DNA from 4 places in the Alkalibacterium sp. m-11 genome. Region 3 is predicted to be linked to each of the others. Evidence: predicted binding sites of a transcription regulator. Region 3 holds the regulator's gene; each other region holds the start of a gene.
The links. Region 3 encodes Rex, which represses fermentation and respiration genes when NADH is low (regulators of the CRP and FNR family bind a similar motif). Its sites were predicted from a motif close to TTGTGAANTANTTCACAA; they were not measured.

Region 1: pdhA (pyruvate dehydrogenase (acetyl-transferring) E1 component subunit alpha) is a predicted target of Rex. The motif match lies at 1,718-1,735, and genes of this name have one in related genera.
Region 2: ACYQ2O_RS10780 ((S)-acetoin forming diacetyl reductase) is a predicted target of Rex. The motif match lies at 1,386-1,403, and genes of this name have one in related genera.
Region 4: adhE (bifunctional acetaldehyde-CoA/alcohol dehydrogenase) is a predicted target of Rex. The motif match lies at 1,970-1,987, and genes of this name have one in related genera.

What each region holds. Positions count from the first base shown of each region.
Region 1 is NZ_BAAGIR010000012.1:30,803-33,986, forward strand. It holds gene ACYQ2O_RS02790 (alpha-ketoacid dehydrogenase subunit beta) at 1-442, opposite strand, end outside; gene pdhA (pyruvate dehydrogenase (acetyl-transferring) E1 component subunit alpha) at 445-1,551, opposite strand; gene def (peptide deformylase) at 1,994-2,569, shown strand; gene ACYQ2O_RS02805 (DUF1576 domain-containing protein) at 2,674-3,184, opposite strand, start outside.
Region 2 is NZ_BAAGIR010000151.1:464-3,647, forward strand. It holds gene ACYQ2O_RS10770 (hypothetical protein) at 1-123, shown strand, start outside; gene ACYQ2O_RS10775 (hypothetical protein) at 136-549, opposite strand; gene ACYQ2O_RS10780 ((S)-acetoin forming diacetyl reductase) at 605-1,369, opposite strand; gene ACYQ2O_RS10785 (recombinase family protein) at 1,669-2,223, shown strand; gene ACYQ2O_RS10790 (hypothetical protein) at 2,527-2,832, opposite strand; gene ACYQ2O_RS10795 (hypothetical protein) at 2,901-3,184, opposite strand, start outside.
Region 3 is NZ_BAAGIR010000015.1:24,157-27,340, forward strand. It holds gene ACYQ2O_RS03295 (ABC-F family ATP-binding cassette domain-containing protein) at 1-1,274, opposite strand, end outside; gene ACYQ2O_RS03300 (redox-sensing transcriptional repressor Rex) at 1,639-2,334, shown strand; gene ACYQ2O_RS03305 (DUF4305 domain-containing protein) at 2,390-2,599, opposite strand; gene ACYQ2O_RS03310 (CPBP family intramembrane glutamic endopeptidase) at 2,629-3,184, opposite strand, start outside.
Region 4 is NZ_BAAGIR010000006.1:29,605-32,788, forward strand. It holds gene adhE (bifunctional acetaldehyde-CoA/alcohol dehydrogenase) at 1-1,764, opposite strand, end outside; gene pflB (formate C-acetyltransferase) at 2,111-3,184, shown strand, end outside.

The DNA.
Region 1 (3,184 bases), on a different contig from region 3:
GGATAACAACTTTAAGTCCAGGAGACTGAGCCATTAGTCCTTCAAGACTGTCTGCGTGCATTTCAGGCGTGTGTACTCCTCCACCAAATGGTGAACGAACAACTGCCGGAAGGTGCAGTTTTCCACCCATACGGTAGCTGGTACGAGCCATTTGACCAACAATTGAATCCATTACTTCGAATACGAATCCGAAGAACTGGATTTCCATAACTGGACGGAAACCTTGAACAGCTAAACCAAAAGCCATTCCTCCGATACCAGATTCAGCAAGTGGAGTATCACTGACGCGATCTTCACCGTACTTGTCGAAAAGTCCTTGAGTCGCACGGAATACTCCGCCGTTTTTACCTACGTCTTCACCGAAAACCAGGACTTTTTCATCACGGGCCATTTCCTGATCAAGTGCTTCCGTGATTGCTTGAATCATTGTAAGATTCGCCATGATTATTTACTCTCCTTTGCTTCGTATTTCTCAATCTGCTCAGTAATGTTCTGACCAGGCTCATTGTACATGTTTTTCAGGAAGTCTGAAATTTTCATCTTAGGAGCTTGATCTGCTTCTTTAGCAGCTTGTTTGATTTCTTCTTTAGTTTCTTCAATCAGTTTTTCTTCCTGTTCTTCTGACCATAGACCTTTTTCAGTCAGGAAGTTACGGAAGCGGATAAGTGGATCTCTCTGTTCCCAGTAGTCAAATGATTCCTGTTCACGGTAACGTGTAGGATCATCACCTGAAGTTGAGTGAGGGCCGAAACGTGACGTGATTGTTTCAATCAACACTGGTCCGTTTCCTGCAGCAGCCCATTCACGAGCCTGTTTAGTAACAGCATATACTGCAAGTGGGTCCATTCCATCAACTTGAACACCAGGGATACCTGCAGCAGCAGCTTTCTGAGCAAGTGTGTTAGCAGCAGACTGCTTCTCACGTGGAGTAGAGATTGCATACCCATTGTTTTGGATAAAGAATACGACAGGTGCTTTGTAACGTCCGGCAAAGTTCATCCCTTCGTATACATCACCTTGAGAAGATCCACCGTCACCAGTATAAGTGAATGTCACTTCATCTTCTTTCCCAGCCATTTTCTGTCCCACGGCATTACCCATTGCTTGAATAAATTGAGCACCGATAATGATTTGAGGTGGAATAGCGTGTAAATCTTCAGGATAGTTGTTTCCTTCTACATGTCCACGAGACCATAAGAAAGCCTGTGATACAGGTAGACCGTGCTGGATCAACTGAGGTACATCACGGTACCCAGGATAGAACCAGTCCTGTTTCTTAAATGCAAAATGACTTGCTAACTGAGAAGCTTCCTGCCCCATAGTAGGTGCATAGAAACCTAGTCTTCCCTGACGTGCAAGTGCCATTGAGCGATCGTGAAGAACACGTGACCACACCATTCTTCTCATTAATTCTACTAATTCATCATCAGATAAATCCGGCATAATGTCTTCGTTGACGATTTTCCCATCTTTATCCAGAATTTGAACCATCGGAAACGAAGCTTCGATTGTACTTAGTAATGCTTCGTAATCAACTGGTTGCTTTGCCATAGATTACCCATTCCTCTCTGTTTTTAAAGTTCAATATAACAGATAATATCCCCTGTTACATTTTAATCCATTCCTTTCTAAATCTATCATGATTCATGAATTAATGCAAGCGATATTCATGCAGTGTCGCAGTATAAATCCTTGATGTTAAAGCAATTACAGCCCATTGTGATAACTATAACAAACACGCTGTTATACTTTTCCCATACGATACCCTCCGGAACTTCATTAATTAAAGTAATACAGGCAATTTATCTGTTATATAAAAGAACTTACAGCTATGTCTTTGTACCATTGGAAGGAGACGCAGCTTTTCGCATGTGAATCGCATCACTATTTATTATTAGAATACTTTTATTTTGACTATAGGAATATTTGAGGTGCGGGACCCATTCAAATTTGTTAGAATAGGAAAAGAGTAATAGCATTGGAGGTTATATACGTGTTAACTATGAAAGATGTCATTAGAGAAGGACACCCTACCTTAAGACAAACTGCTGAAGCAATTGAATTTCCTTTAGATCATGAAGTAAAGTCTCTCGCAGAAGATATGCTTCAGTTTTTAAAGAACAGTCAGGATCCTGAACTTACTGAAAAGTATGAATTGAGACCTGGAGTGGGAATCGCAGCTCCCCAGGTCGATGTATCTAAAAGACTGATTGCTGTACATGTCCCTTCAGCAGATGAAGAAGACAGCACCCCCGAGTTCAGCGCTGTGATGATCAACCCTAAAATCATCAGTCATTCTGTCCAGCAGACTTGCCTGTCAGATGGAGAAGGCTGCCTGTCTGTCGACCGCGAAGTTCCAGGCTATGTCCCGAGACACAAGCGGATTAAAGTGGATTACTTTGACTTGGACGGGAACAAACAGAGCATTCGACTGAGAGATTTTCCGGCAATTGTCGTCCAGCACGAAATCGATCACCTGAACGGCATCATGTTCTACGATCGAATCGATCCTGAAAATCCATTGGCACTGCCAGATGACATTGATGTACTAGGTACAGTAGAAGACTAATACGAATGCGAATTACCTGAATAATAATGTAAAAAGACGATAGTCCTTCCGGCTTAAAGTGGCCGGAAGGACTATCGTCTTTTCAATTTAGGTTAACTTATAAATCAGCGTTCCTCTACTCTAATTTCTTCCGCAGGATCCACCGGTTCTCTCAGCTGTCTTCTCTTCTGCTGCTGATACTGAATTGCTTCCAGCAGAGGAATCATAATGGCTGCTACGAAGCCTCCTGCAAACCCGTTATTATATAAATTGATCCCACCGTGCAGATAACCTGTATTGCTGACGACACTAAGGTGAAGTGCGCCGGCAAGAATACCGATCAGCATGCCGTAGCGACCTGCTATAGGCGCGATCGTCGTCCCGAACAACCCTGCGATCACTACCGATGTTGCACTCATGTCGTACCCATTGATATATCCCATCAAGGTGACCCCTATGAGAATAGGAATAACGTTGCCAAGGTGTTTCCCGAATGCACCGAACCCGACAACTGTAAGTATCCCACCAATAGCCGGTCCGTTTATTTCTCCGCCATGAAACAGCACATAAAATGTCGAGACAAAACCTAGCAGTGCCATATTGATCAGGGTAACACTGAATCCGTTGGTAGTCAGA
Region 2 (3,184 bases), on a different contig from region 3:
AAGGGCGCTAAGTTTTATTACGATTACCAGTTTCATGAAGATGATGTGATTGGTGGGAGTTATGATGAACTAGATATGAAGAGCTTGTTGCAGTATTTAAAAATGCAAAACGAGGTAATATAAAAAGAGAGCGGATCACTCCGTTCTCTTTTCTTTTTTAACATACCATTCTGCCGGATTCATATACTCCACATGCCTAATCAAATAAATATTAACTTTCTTCAACTGGCTGTCTTTCAACTGTAGGTATATATTGTCACGATCATACCCTTTAACTATACATTTTACATCAGGGTAGAAGTGTCCTTCTTTTAAGACATTCGCTTGAATAGCGACAGGCTTCCTAAGTCTATAGGCTTTATATAATGCTTCAGACACTTCTTCAGTCGTCATCTGTTCTTTTCCCGCAGCAATTGACTGCTCATATTCCTTGTGCAACTCTTTTAATGCAGACGTATGATCGGACAGAATCATACCTTGCCATTTCATTATGCCTCTATCTTTATATCCTAGTCTGTCCGGACTAAGAACGATAATTTCCTCAGACATTAAATTCCCTCCCTCATCTCGAAGGGTGTTATCAAAATTCATCAAATCATTTAGCTTAGTGGAAGACCATACCACCATCAACAACGATTGTTTGACCTGTAATGTATGTTGAGTCTGGTCCAGCTAGGAATGCTACTACGTTGGCTACATCTTCTGGTTCTGATAGACGTTTAAGGGTAATGTTTTGTGCGAATTGATTCATACCCCACTCATCGTCTTTACCTGCATTGACTGCTACTTCGTGAGCGATACCAAACATCATTGGTGTCTTCACGATACCAGGTGCGTATGCTGTCACAGTAATATTATCTTGAGCTAAGTCACGGGCTAATACTTGTGTGATACCGCGGACTGCAAATTTTGATCCTGAGTATAAAGCTAATTCAGGGTTACCCAATACCCCTGCTTGTGACGTAGCATTGATGATTCGACCACCGTGACCGAAGGCTTTGAAGTGTTTTTGAGCAGCTTGTGCACCCCAGATTACACCTGCTACGTTGATACCATATACTTGGTCGAACATTTCTTGGGTAATTGTTTCTAATGGTGTTGTCAGTGCAACACCCGCATTATTGACAACTACATTTAAATCACCAAAATGTGCTGCAATTTTATCAAATGCTTCAAATACTTGTTCACGTTTAGACACATCTGCGCCTGCAGCAATAGCATCACCTTCTGGGAATTCGGCTACAGCAGCTTCAGCTGTTTCGGGATTATAATCAACAATACCAATTTTAAAGCCATCTGCATGTAGACGTTTAGCAATCGCTAACCCAATCCCTTGACCAGCACCTGTAACAATCGCAACTTTTACCATAATATAACCTCTTCCTTTGTGAATTTTTTAATATATTTATAAACAAAGTATAACTATTATTGAAACCGAATTCAATCATTTCTACATTGATTACAACCATTTCTTTAGTCCGGTCTTTTTTACTGCTCTTTAGAGCTAATGAATCAAATATTTTTGAACTTCTTCAGCTCAAGTTATGCCAGATAGAAAATAAAAAAGGTTGATTATCATTTAAGTATACCCTATTGATAGTGAATGAATCCGTTGATATGATAGGATTTATAGACTGTCATATACATCTATCAAAAAGGAGTGTTGAAATGTTAATAGGATATGCTCGTGTAAGTTCGAGAGATCAGAACTTAGAGACTCAATTAAAAGAGTTAGATAATTTTGGTGTAGATAAAATTATTTCTGAAAAAATTTCAGGAATCGTTGAAAGAAAAACTAAGTTAGATGGATTGATAGCTGAGTTGAGCGCAGGAGATACCGTTGTTGTGACGAGAATGGATAGATTAGGTCGTAGCACGATTCAATTGTTGCAACTGGTCGATTATTTTCAGGGGAAAGATATTAATTTAGTCATTTTAAATATGGGAATTGACACAAGAAGCTCTACAGGAAAGTTCTTTTTAACCATCATGGCTGCATTCTCAGAGCTTGATCGGACATTGATTAAAGAAAAACAACGAAACGGTATAGAAATCGCTAAGAAAAAAGGCCTTTACAAAGGACGACCACCTAAATACACCAAAAATCACCCAGCAGTGAAGCATGCCTTGGAATTACGACAAACGACTGACAAGACAATTAAAGATATAAGTGATATAACGGGCATAAGTGAAGCGACTTTATATAGACGATTAAAAAAATAGAATAAAAGTTCACTTCTTTTAATCTTTTTCGAGTATACGCTTAGAATGTAGTCGTAGTACGCTCGCTTCGCTCACTTTCGTCCCCCCACTCGCTGCGCTCGCCCCCCAAAAACCAAGTTCAAGACCTTGGGGCTCTGCCCCAAACCCCTCTTCATTCGCCAAGTTCTATCGGGCAATCGTTTATAACAGAAGTGTTAGAACCCTGCAACGGCAAGCGCTTCGCGTCGGCGAGCCGACCATTGCAAGAACCTAAAACTTCCGTTAACACTCAAGACACCCGATAGAACTCGACGAATGAACAAGTTACAGTTGATCATGGTCACTATGCTTCATCTTTTCCGACAAATCGTCTAAACCTTCCGTAAAAGCGTCAGAATCTAACATTGGCATAGCTTTTTTCTTGTCTTTAGCTTTTCTCTTGTTTTCAGTTTTTTTTACAATTTCTTGCGCAAGTCTCCCAGCCGTTTCAGAATCCGCTCCAAAAACGATAGCAACTTCTTTCAGCTTTTGGAGTCTGAACTCCTTAGGCATTTCTTCCATACCCAAAACTTTCTCAACACCATTCAATATTTTAGCTAATACTTCGTCTTTCACTTCCATTTTTACCACCTCACTTTCCCTCCCATTACTTTTTAAACAAAGTAGTTTTAAATAAATCTAACACCTCAAAAAATTCATTAGTCCTGATTATCTTCTTGTACTAGTACTCCATCTCCAAAAACCACTACTTCGTAGTTGCCTCCTACATTGTGGACAGAATATTTCAAATTAAAAACAGCGTCTATAGTACCATTATTAATAGACTCTATAATACCATTTACACACTTCTCATACGCTGCTATATACCCGGCCTCCGGTTGAGTGTAGTTTTTTAATCCTGCACCTTGAATAGCAGAAATCATAATGGGTCTTTCAAAAACAAACCCTTCTGGAATGTAGTTGTTACTTATTATATAATTGG
Region 3 (3,184 bases):
TGCTCTGGGAGCAGAGGGTGGTCATCCCAGACCTCATTCAGTACAGTCTTCTTGTCATTTAAAGTTGTCTGTTCCTGATCGTAATACCCCATATCGACTTTCGTTCCATACTTTATTTCTCCGCTGATTGAAGGAATCAATTTATATAGCGTCTTGAGGAGAGTGGTTTTACCAACCCCATTAGGACCTACGACTGCAATGGAATCTTCCTTGCGAATATCGAGATCCACATGTTCGGATAATGGAATAGAATCGTATCCGATTGTCAGATCAGCTGTCTGAAGCACGACTTGCCCTGAAGTTCGTTCAGGAATGAACTGGAAATGCGCACTTTTTTCATCACCTTGAGGCTTGTCCAATGGATCCATCTTCTCAAGCTGTTTCCTTCTAGCCTGGGCTCTTTTCGTTGTAGAAGCTCGCACCAGATTACGGTTCACAAAGTCTTCCAGTTTAGCCATTTTCTTCTGCTGCTTTTCATATACTTTCCATTCACGCTTGATCTTTTCAGCCTTCTGTTTCAGATAATTCGAATAGTTTCCCGGGTAATTTTCTACAGAGCCTCTACTGACTTCGTATATATTTTTGACAACCTTATCCAGAAAGTATCGGTCATGGGAAACGATGAGAAGGGACTTGGAATAATTCTGGAGGTAACTTTCCAGCCAGGATAATGTATCGATATCCAAGTGGTTGGTCGGCTCATCTAAAATAAGAAGGTCCTTTTTCTCAAGAAGAAGTTTGGCCAGCGCAAGTCGGGTTTTCTGCCCCCCTGACAAATTTGCTATAGGTGTATCATAATCTTCCGGGTAATATCGGAAGCCATGAAGTACTGAACGGATCTCGCTTTCGATGCCATAGCCGTTATGCTGCCTGAACGACTGCTGCAGAAAATCATACCTGGACAAAAGATCCGTATAGCTATCAGACTGCTTATCGATAGAATCATCACTTAATTTATGCTCGATAGCATGCATTTCTCTTTCTATCTGTTTAATAGGTTCGGTTAGTTTATCCATCTCTTCCCAGATAGTCAGATCAGATTCCAGACCGGTATGCTGATCAAGATAGCCGATAGTACAGTTTTTTTTCTTATGAACGGTGCCTTCATCCGGTTCTTCTCTTCCAGAAAGGATGTTAAGAAGGGTCGTTTTACCGGCACCATTTCTACCCACCAGACCAATTCTGGCATTTTCCTTTATTTCCATGCTAACATTATCGAAAAGTGTTTCAGCACCGAAATGTCTTGCTATTTTTTGCGTGTGTAAAAGTATCATACTATTCCTCATTTTCTAACCTAGTCATCTGTCAATATCTAACAGTTTAGCATACAGGAGCAGGAATAAACTAGTCTAATTGAAAAACCTGCAAGGCTCAGACAGAGGACGATTTAGGCTTGTTCCCTTTTTTACATTCTCCGAAACTTGTTCAATAATAAACGATTAATTATTGAATATTATTGAAATATTTAACAAATTCAGACCCGATTTACTTTATTTTACTGGGATTAGTGGTATAATATAAAATGGTATCCTATGTAAGTTTGTGAATACACAAGGTAAGAAAAGATACACCTTTGGAAAAGTTTGATAAGATCCAGAGAAGCTGTTTATTAAATGAATTGAGACGAGGAGAATGACAATGGCTGATAAGAAAATCCCGAAAGCTACTGCACGCAGACTGCCATTATATTACCGCTATTTGCGTTTCCTATACGAGGCAGGTAAAGAACGTGTGTCATCAGCTAAATTAAGTGAAGCAGTTAAAGTGGATAGTGCAACAATCAGACGTGATTTCTCGTATTTCGGAGCTTTAGGTAAAAGAGGCTACGGGTACGATGTAGAAGCTTTAATGAATTTTTTCAGTAAAACACTGAATCAGGACCGTTTGACCAATGTTGCATTGAGTGGTGTCGGTAACCTTGGACAAGCCTTGCTAAACTATAATTTTCGCAGAAACAACAATATCCGTATCAGTGCCGGATTTGATGTGAAAGATGATTTGATTGGAACGATCCACCAGGGCGTACCTATTTACGATATCAATGAAATGGTCGATCAGCTTGAAATGCAGCAGATCGATGTAGCTATTCTCACGGTACCTTCTGAAATAGCTCAGGAGATGGCGGATAAACTGGTCAAAGGCGGAGTTAGAGGTATTATGAACTTCACCCCAATCCGTGTGACTGTGCCAAAAGAAGTCAGAGTACACAACGTTGACCTGACAAACGAATTGCAGACACTGATTTACTTCATCAATTATTACCAGGACTTTGATCAGAAGACTGAACCTGAAGAAGATGACAATCCCTTAAACGACTTATTTTATAATGAATAAAAAGAAAATCTTCAAAGCTGACCTTGATTGGGTCTGTAAGCTTTGAAGATTTTTTTTATTTGCTGTTATTTTTACTTTTTTTGATGCGAAGATACGCTGCAGCCATTCTTGTACCCTGTACAAAGTCTTTTGTAGCGAAGAGAGCAAATAAGAAAGAGAAAAAACCCCATCCACTGCTGTCGACTGAATCGATCGTAAAGAACATGAACAACAGGAAGAAAATATACTTAAATGCAATTTGAAACATGATTTGTTTTTCTGTCATTATAAATCCTTTCTACACTACTCGTCTTTTTAAGAAAAGTACAAGTTGATCAGGACAGCTGCCACATTCATCAGACAATGTGCCAGAATTGGTGTCCATATGTTTTTAGTTTTAAAGTACAACCAGGCAAAGACCAGTCCCATTGAAGAATACACTAGGAGCAGACCGTCAAAGTGAATGAATGCAAAGAGCAGTGAACTTATGACTGCAGCTCCAATGCCGCCAATCCGATCAATCAGAAGACCAAAAATTGCTTTTCTGAAAACAAATTCCTCCATTACTGGCCCTGCTACTCCAACTAGGAGAAGAAAGAACGGATAATTTCTAACCACTTCCATCAGAAACTGAGTGTTTTCAGACTCCATAGAAGAGCCCAGAAAGTTTACTTCAATAATACTTGCGAAGGACTGCACGACTATAGCGATAAACATCCCGATCAGCCCCCATAAGAGAATTCTGACAGGATTATGACTGAAACGCTCTTCGAATTCAAATCTCATCTGCTTTCTTCTCTCAATCACGATCATGCCTATAGCGCCTATTGCAAACAGCACCATGGAAGGGAGAAGAAACCCAACAATCCCT
Region 4 (3,184 bases), on a different contig from region 3:
GTACTTGTAGACACGTTTTCTGATATCCATAAATTTCTGCTTGATGCCGTTGAAGTCTGTATCTGGGTGCTCGTAGAACAGCCACATTCCTTTAGCTGCGTCCATTGGAGACCCTCCACCCAAGGCGATGATGACATCCGGCTGGAAAGCAGCCATTGCTTCTGCGCCTTTTAGAACTGTTTCTTTAGATGGATCCGGTTCAACATCTGAGAATATTTCGCAGTGAACATACTCCTGGCGGTTACGCAGGTGATACAGGACACGGTCAACGTAGCCCAATTCAACCATCATAGGATCAGTTACAATGAACGCTTTCTTAATGTCGGGCATTTTTGCCAGATACTGAACAGAGTTACGTTCAAAGTACACTTTTGGTGGAATCTTGAACCACTGCATATTGTTTGTACGTTTCGCACGTTTCTTCACATTGATTAAATGCATAGTACTGACGTTAGTTGACACTGAGTTTCCTCCAAACGATCCACATCCTAGAGTTAGGGAAGGGAGAAAAGCATTGTAGATGTCACCGATAGCACCTTGAGATGACGGTGCGTTGACAATCAGACGACCCGCTTTCATTCGACTGTCAAACTCGCTGATAACCTGGTCGTCGTTGGAATGGATAACTGCTGAGTGACCTAAACCACCATACGCAAGCATTTCTTCAGCACGTTTGATTCCTTCTTCAGAACTATTGACTTTGTAGGCAGCCAGTACTGGGCTAAGTTTTTCTCGTGAGAGAGGGAAGTCTCTTCCGACACCAGGGTATTCAGCAACAAGAATTTTCGTATCTTCAGGCACGTTTACGTTTGCCATTTTAGCAATCTGATATGCTGAGCGTCCGACGATATCCGGATTCAAGTGATTATCTTCTGAAACCATCAGCTGCTCCACTTTAATGCGTTCCTCTTTAGTCAGGAAGTGGCAGCCGTTGTCGATCATCTGTGATTTCACTTCTTCATATACTTCTTTATCAGCGATGACAGCTTGTTCAGAAGCACAGATCATTCCGTTATCGAATGTTTTGGAAAGAATCAGGTCGTTCGTTGCTCGTTTGACATTTGCAGTCTTTTCAATGTAGCAGGGGACATTACCGGCACCAACACCAAGAGCAGGTTTTCCTGAGCTGTAGGCTGATTTAACCATGCCTGATCCGCCAGTTGCAAGAATAGTAGCTACTCCGTCGTGTTTCATCAAAGTCTGTGTCGCTTCGACAGACGGTTTTTCGATCCACTGAATACAGTTTTCCGGTGCACCTGCTTTAACTGCTGCTTCGTAAACAGCACGTGCCGCAGCTGAACTGGATTTCTGAGCAGAAGGGTGGAAAGCGAAAATGATCGGGTTACCTGTTTTAATAGAAATCATAGATTTAAAGATTGTTGTGGAAGTAGGGTTGGTTACTGGTGTAACTCCGGCAATGACACCGACCGGTTCAGCAATTTCAACTGTGCCTTCATGAACGTTCTCATTTATTACACCGATTGTTTTATCATGTTTGATGCTGTGGTAGATGTATTCTGAAGCAAAAAGGTTTTTGATGATTTTATCTTCATATACACCACGACCAGTTTCTTCTACAGCCAGCTTAGCTAAAGGCATATGCTGATCAAGAGCAGCCAGAGCCATTTCCTTCACGATGTTATCGATTTGTTCCTGATCGAGTTTGTACATATTATCGAGAGCTGCTTTAGCTTTCGTGACTAACTGATCGATATCTTTCTGTACATTTGTTACTTTGGTAGTTTTGTCTAATACTTTGACCATAATGGGTTCCCTCCATTTAGTTAGTGAAGTATTGAGCAATGTTAGATTAAAATAAGTCTTCCTCCAATTCTATCGTCTTATAAAGATGAAAAATGAAGAAAGCTTGTATGCTCAACACTTGAATTGTTTTTATCTTTTTACAAGCACATCATAACACAGTGAAATCGCTTGCTTAAAATGGCAATTGTGTCAGATTTGTGACACATTGTGATTAAACTCACAATATGCACTTGTTGGAGAGTCCCCCTTTATTGTCGTTAATTGTTCAAATATTCACTTGTATAAAGTGAGTCAATGTGATAAAATGAACATGTAGAAAAACGTGAAAGACAAAGGAGAATCGAGTATGGAAAAGCAACGCACAGATGAGATGACTTTGGAAACTTTATGGGAAGGGTTCAAGGGAAAGAAATGGAAAGATACCATTGATGTCCGTAACTTCATTCAGAGTAACTACACACAGTATGATGGTGATGAGTCGTTCCTTGAAGGCCCAACTAAACACACAGAAGAGCTGTGGGAACAAGTGATGGATCTTAACAAAAAAGAACGTGAAGCAGGCGGAGTCCTTGATATGGATACTTCTATTGTTTCAACAATTACTTCTCATGGACCGGCTTATCTGACTAAAGATAAAGAAAAAGTTGTCGGATTCCAGACAGACAAACCATTCAAACGTTCACTTCAGCCGTTTGGCGGCATCCGAATGATGGAACAGGCTGCAGAATCATATGGTTTTGAAGTAGATCCTTATCTCTCTCATATCTTCAGAGACTGGAGAAAGACGCATAATGAAGGAGTGTTCAATGCATATACGCCTGAAATGCTAGACGCGAGACGCACAGGTGTCATTACCGGTCTGCCTGATGCCTATGGCCGTGGAAGAATCATCGGTGATTACCGTCGTGTGGCGCTGTATGGAGTCGACCGTTTACTAAAAGAGAAAGAAGCGGATAAAGCCCAGTCAGATACTGCTATGATGAGCGAAGATATTATCCGTAAACGTGAAGAACTGAGCGATCAGATAAAAGCTCTTCACGAACTGAAGGAACTGGGTAACATTTACGGATTTGACATCTCACGTCCTGCCAGGACAGCTGTAGAAGCGTTCCAGTGGCTGTATCTTGGTTATCTGGCCGCAATCAAGGAACAGAATGGTGCCGCAATGTCATTAGGCCGCACATCAACTTTCCTTGATATCTATATTGAAAGAGATCTTAAAGAAGGCCTCATGACTGAAGTAGAAGCACAGGAGCTTGTCGATCACTTTGTCATGAAACTGCGTCTTGTAAAATTCGTTCGTACGCCAGAATACAATGAACTGTTTTCAGGTGATCCAACATGGGTAACAGAAGCAATTGCCGGTGTGGGAATCGATGGGCGTCACCTGGTCACTAAGAATAGCTACCGTTTCTTAAAC